One region of the Jeotgalibaca arthritidis genome, then DNA from elsewhere that is predicted to be linked to it. Evidence: predicted binding sites of a transcription regulator. Region 1 holds the regulator's gene; the other holds the start of a gene.

Region 1 (3,432 bases):
AACCAATCTTTGCCTTTAAGGATGTCCCTGCACAAAATATTAAACAAATAGGAGCAGATCAAAAGCACCTTAAATTTTCTCTACATACCGAAAAACAAGCACTTGATGTCATTGGTTTCAACAAAGGGCATTTAGCGCAGTTTATGCCTGAAAAGGAAGCCATATCCGTAATAGGGGAATTGGGGATTAATACCTGGCGAGATTTATCGAAACCACAATTACAGTTAAAAGATTTGACCATTGACCATGTTCAGTTTTTTGATAAGCGAACATCTCATGTCCAAGACGAGTCTCTTAAAATTGAGAATAGTGTTTATCTGTTCTTTAACCGTGCATTTTTTGAGAAAACAGCTGATCACTTGCCAAATAGCAGTGTCTCCGTTTTATTGGAAAGTAGAGATGATATCCCGCCATTTGAAGAGGAATTAACAAATCTGATTATTATTGATTGTCCAAGTAATCTTGATTATTTGACTTACTTCTTGGAAAGACATAAATTTAATAACTATTATATTTATGCTTATCCGATTCAAAGTATAACGGCTGAGGGAATCCCTAATCAAACGGTATTTGCTCATGCTTACCGTTATTTTAGAACCCATCAAAATATGGATGTTCGTAGCAAGTTAAGCGCCTTGGCCCAATACTTAAAAATTGATAAGAATTTGTTGATTTTTATCATATCTGTGTTTTTAGAAGCAAAATTTGTTACAATTGATAACGGTATAATGAATCCAAATCCGCAACCTGAAAAAGTCAATTTGGAAGAAACCAATACTTATAAACAAAGAATAAATAAAATGAATGCTGAGAAACTATTTATTTACCAGCCATTCCAAGAATTGATTCAGTGGATTGAAGCTTGTAATAAGTAGTTATAGGAGGAAATTTTGATGGATTTTAAAAAGTATATTGCTGATGTGAAAGATTTTCCAGAAGAAGGAATTATTTTTAGAGATATTTCACCATTAATGCAAGACGGCGATGCTTATGCGGCTGCAATTGCTAAAATTGTAGAATATGCAAAAGATAAAGGTGTCGATAAGGTTGTTGGACCTGAAGCAAGAGGGTTTATGGTAGGTTGTCCAGTTGCAGTAGGATTAAATTGTGGTTTTGCAATGGCTCGTAAAAAAGGTAAATTGCCTCGTGAAACAGTAGAAATCGCTTACGGTTTAGAATACGGTGAGGCTGTTCTTCAATTACATAAAGATGCTGTTTTACCTGGTGAAAAAGTATTAATCTGTGATGATTTACTAGCAACTGGTGGAACAACATTAGCAACAGTTGAATTAATTGAAAAATTAGGTGGCGAAGTCGTTGGTTTAGCATTCTTAATTGAATTGTTGGATCTAAACGGAAGAGATAAAATCTCTGGCTACGACATTTTTAACTTAATGGAATACTAAAATCAAAAAAAGAGATTGAGCTTTTGCTTAATCTCTTTTTAAATTTGACAACAAAACAGCCAGAAAGTATGCTACTTTCTGGCTGTTGCTATTAACTGATATGAGTTCTGTATAAGCCGACAACTTTACCTAATATTTGTACATAGTCCAAAATAATCGGTTCAAGTTCGTCATTTTCTGGCTGCAAACGATAATGATCTGTTTCTTTGTAGAATCGTTTACAGGTTGCTTCCTCATCCTCTGTAATAGCAATCACAATATCGCCATTTTCAGCAGAAGCTTGTTTTCGAACAATAACCGCATCGTTATTGTAGATGCCTGCGTTAATCATGCTGTTTCCTCGGATGGTTAGCATAAATAAGTCATCCGAACTATTTTTTAAGTTGGGTGGAATAGGGAAGAAGTCTGTTGCTTCTTCAACCGCCAAGATTGGCTCACCAGCTGTGACTACACCTAGTAATGGCATTTGATCGCTCTTGATTCCTAATTGTTGTAAACCTAATTCAGTGACCTCAATAGCTCTTGGTTTAGTCGGGTCTCGATAGATGTATCCTGCTTTTTCTAATCGAGCCAAATGGCCATGAACGGTTGAGGTAGATGATAGGTTTACGGCATTACCAATTTCTCTTACCGTTGGTGGATAACCTTTTTGCTGAACTTCCGTATAGATGAAATGCAAAACGTTCATTTGTCTTGAGTCTCTACCTTTAGTCATCGGACCATCATCTCCCGTATTTTTATAGTGTTATTTTATCACACCTAACTAAAAGAATCAAACAGATGTTCGGTATTTGAAAAAAAATGAATAATTGCGCTTTTCTATTTCCTTTTTGGCGAATATCTTGTAATATATTTAAATGAGGACTTTTGGAAGGAGGATACAAATTGAGTACAAGTGCATGGATTTTTATTGTTATTTTAGGGGTACTTTTAGGAGCAGTAGGTGGCTTCTTTTTGGCACGTCGTTATATGATGAATTATTTTGCTGAAAACCCACCTATTTCAGAAGATATGTTACGCAACATGATGATGCAAATGGGTCAAAAACCATCAGAACGCAAAGTGAAACAAATTATGGCTTCTATGAAAGTTCAAAACAAGAAAGCTAAAAAGAAATAATTGAATGAAATAATGAAAAATGTGGATGCTTTTTTGGGTCCACTTTTTTGTTTTGTATGAACATAGAAGGAGGGAAACCCGTGCAAATCTTTAAAAAATTAAAGTGGTTCTTCAAGCAAGAATGGCGTTCTTATATAGTGGGGGTCTTTTTCTTAATTGTTGTAGCCCTGATACAAGTTGTTTCACCCCGAATAGTCGGAAATATTATTGATGATATTAATGAGCAATTGTTAACACCTAGAAGTTTAATGATTCAAGCAGGGATTATCCTATTATGTGGCATTAGTCAGTATATTTTTCGTTACATTTGGCGCATGGAGATTTGGGGAACGTCTGCTAAACTTGAAAAAATACTTCGAACACGATTATTTAATCATTTTACAAAGATGGATGCCGAATTTTTTCAAAAGTATCGTACAGGAGATTTAATGGCTCACGCCACTAATGATTTGAATGCCATTCGTATGGTTGCTGGTGCAGGAATTCTGACACTAGCTGACTCGATCTCATCAGGTGGGATTACGTTTTTAACAATGTTGCTAACCGTAAACTGGAAATTAACATTAATTGCCATGATACCAGTGCCAGCTTTAACACTCGTTTCAAGAATTTTAGGGAAGAAAATTCATCGTACCTTTAGGAAAGCACAAGCATCCTTTTCAGCCTTGAATGATAAGACACAAGAAAGTGTTACGGGAGTAAAGGTGATTAAAACATTTGGCGAGGAAAAGGAAGATATTGCTGATTTTGAAGCGAAGACTCGTGACGTTGTTTTAAAAAACAAAGAGGTCTATGCCATTGATTCGATGTTCAGACCGGTTGTTATTTTTGTTATGGGTATTTCATATGCCCTATCTTTGATTTTTGGTGCTTACTTTATTCAAAATGGCGAAATGACTATTGGTAA
Region 2 (3,432 bases), 360 kb from region 1:
CGGTACTCACATTGGAATTATCTCTTAAATAAACACGACTAGCTGCTTCAGGAATATCATCTACTTGATAGCCTTGTTCTTCCAAGGTCATCAACTCAATGTCTCCTAGTTCTATTTTTTCAAGCGGGCTGCGGTGGTTTTTCCCTCTTAATGGGTCTTCATTTTTCATAGCGACTAATTCTTTAATCGTATGAATGCCATCCCCCGTCACATTCGCCGGCACACGAAGCAAAACAGCCTTGGTTTCTTCACCAATAACAAAGAAACGATATTCTGTTCCTTCAACAAAATCCTCTACTAAAATGGTATCGTCCTCTTTAAGAGCAATAGCAACGGCTTTAGTAAAGTTAGCTAAATTAGCTCCTTCTTTAAAAATAGAAATACCTAAACCATAGTTAGTAGATTTTGGCTTAACAACAAAAGCTTTGTTGGCAAAGAGTTGATAGTCTCTAACCGCTTGTTCTTGATTTGTATATTCCATACTAGCTGGCACAGAAAACCCGTGTTTAGCTAGTATTTTTTTTGTGACGACTTTATTTTCCATAATGAGTGGTGATATGTAGCTATCAAGAGCGGTCATATTACCATTTTTAACGTACTCTAAATGGTCGCCATATTTCAACGAAATAAATTGGTCGCTGCGGTCAAGGATAGAAATCTCTAACCCTTGTTGAATGGCATCAAATAACAAAATTTGAGTCGATAATTCCATATCCTCAAATCCTGTTAAGGCATAAGGACGCTCTAATGATGTCTCTTTATAGTGAACAGCTGATTGAGTAGCCCACTCAGATAAGTCAATACCCTCTTCTTCCATAGTGACTAATTGACCACTAATTGTTTTTTCAGGTTGAAGAAAGGCTTGGTATTTGTCTTTAGCAATGCTAACTAAGTCAAGTGGTGCGTCTATTTCTTCCAACATGGCTAACAAACCTGTCATCATTTGAAGCCCCTCTTCTTGGAAGGCAGATAGCTGTAAAGGGTGTTCAAAGGCAGTTTGACTATTCATGTCACGACCCTTTTGCCAATCAGCTTCATTAGTTGCTTCGTCTATCCATAATAAATACATAAAGAAGCTATGAACAAAGGACATGTCTGCTTTAGAAATACCATATTTACTAAAGGGGTTCAGGTCAAACAAACGGAACTCCAGATAGGCAACGCCATTTTCAAGAACTTGTCTAGCTTTTTTACCACCACGAAAACGAACGGGTGAATAGAATTCTTTTTCTTCAATTAATTTTCCTTCTGAAACCATTCGTTCAATGCTTTCAACATATTCTTCTAAACTATTAAACGATACGTTGACATCCTCGTTATTGACATAGCCATACTTGCTACTTCTTAAACTTCTAATATAGCCACTTGGAATATCATCTGGGATGGTATTATCTTGGAAGTAGTTATCTTTTACTTCAACTGAAGCACCTAATAGATAAGTTAACATCCACTGGTATCTTAGGAAATTGTGGGTTAATTTAAAGTAAACCGCTGTTTGAAATTCACGAAATGTTTGAATATCATTTTGTTTTTCATAGAGTGCTTGAAGAAAGTCAGGATGAAATTCAAAGTTAAAGTGGATGCCACTCATCATTTGTTTTTTCTTTCCATAGACTTTTGCTAAATAATCGCGGTAGCGAACGTCTTCTTTATTATCCAATTTAGCAATGTGAATCATGTCTTCTTCAGGCATGTGAATCGGCAAACTGAAAGGAAGCATATACTCATCTTCATTAAGCGAAGCATGGACCACATCATGAATAGCAGCCAACCAATCTTCAACTTCTTGCACACTCTCTACTGGTGGTGTAACAAGTTCCAACTGACTTTCTGCAAAGTCCGTTTGAATATAAGGATGAAAAGTTCGGTTACCAAATAAATGAGGGTGCTCACTCTCCGTAATCGTTCCGTCCCTCAAAATGCGTTGGGATTCTTTTTCTACCCCAAAAATCGCTTTTGTAAATAAGTTCTCGAACTTATTATCTTTGATGATTGTTTTGATATTCATCTACACTACTCTCTTTCATCTACATTTTTACACTAGTTCTATTATAGCTATAAACCATGCATTTGATAAGTCACTTACTTTTTTTATTTAAAAAAGCTTAAAAACGAATATTTGTTCTATTTCATTATGTCGCTTATAATAGTATCAGAATGAATGAAAGGAATAACCATTATGAAAAAACCGCTCGCCTTTCGCATGAGACCAACCAATATCGACGAAGTTGTCGGACAGCAACACTTAGTTGGTCCAAATAAAATTATTAGACGAATGGTAGACGCTCGCATGCTATCATCGATGATTCTCTATGGTCCACCAGGTACAGGGAAAACAAGTATCGCAAGTGCCATTTCAGGATCAACACAGTCTGCCTTCCGCCAATTAAATGCTGCAACTGATTCTAAAAAAGATTTACAAATTGTTGTTGAAGAAGCTAAGTTTTCAGGTCAGGTTATTTTGTTACTCGATGAAATTCATCGTTTAGATAAGCCTAAACAAGATTTTTTACTTCCTCATTTAGAAAGTGGCCTCATTGTTCTCATTGGCGCAACAACAGAGAACCCTTATATTAGTATTAACCCTGCGATTAGAAGTCGAACGCAAATTTTTGAGGTCAAACCGCTTGCTATAACTGATATTGAAGTAGCTTTACAGCGCGCCTTAACAGATGAAAAAAATGGTCTTGGCCACTTAGCGATTAAATTGGATGATAATGCTCTCCAGCATTTCGCAAGAAGTTCTATGGGTGATTTAAGAGGGTCACTTAATGCATTAGAATTAGCCGCTCGTTCAACTCCTGAAAATGATGAGGGCGACATTCATATTACGCTTACTATTGCTGAGGAATGCTTACAAAGAAAAGCACTGGTCCATGATAAAGATGGCGATGCTCATTATGACGTTATTTCTGCTTTTCAAAAATCATTACGTGGTAGTGATGTCGATGCCTCTCTTCACTACTTGGCTCGTTTAATTGAAGCTGGTGAACTGGTTATTATATGCAGAAGACTATTAGTTTGCGCTTATGAGGATATTGGATTTGGTAACCCAGCAGCCGTGGCACGAACAGTATCTGCCGTTCAAGCTGCTGAAAAATTAGGTCTACCGGAAGCACGAATTCCACTGGCACACGCAGTCATTGATTTAGCCCTATCTCCCAAATCAAATTCAGCGATTGATGCCATTGACGCAGCTTTAAATGACGTTCGTCAGGGAAAATCAGGAGATGTGCCCTTACACCTCAAAGATGCTCATTATCAAGGTGCTGAAAAATTAGGCAGAGGCGTTAATTATAAATACCCACATGCTTACGACAACCACTGGGTGGCGCAACAATACTTGCCAGACAGTCTAAAATCGTCTCAGTATTACGAAGCAGTGATCACTGGTAAATATGAAAAAGCACTTGCTCAACAAGCAGATTCTCT

The links. Region 1 encodes LexA, which represses DNA repair genes until DNA is damaged. Its sites were predicted from a motif close to CNAACANNTGTTNG; they were not measured.
Region 2: the regulator LexA is predicted to act here: its motif matches at 2,113-2,126, upstream of G7057_RS09550 (replication-associated recombination protein A).

The regions. Positions count from the first base shown of each region.
Region 1 covers NZ_CP049740.1:2,239,675-2,243,106, reverse strand. The annotation lists gene recJ (single-stranded-DNA-specific exonuclease RecJ) at 1-875, shown strand, start outside; gene G7057_RS11190 (adenine phosphoribosyltransferase) at 894-1,406, shown strand; gene lexA (transcriptional repressor LexA) at 1,498-2,121, opposite strand; gene G7057_RS11180 (YneF family protein) at 2,292-2,525, shown strand; gene G7057_RS11175 (ABC transporter ATP-binding protein) at 2,606-3,432, shown strand, end outside.
Region 2 covers NZ_CP049740.1:1,884,069-1,887,500, reverse strand. The annotation lists gene gshAB (bifunctional glutamate--cysteine ligase GshA/glutathione synthetase GshB) at 1-2,008, opposite strand, end outside; gene G7057_RS09550 (replication-associated recombination protein A) at 2,180-3,432, shown strand, end outside.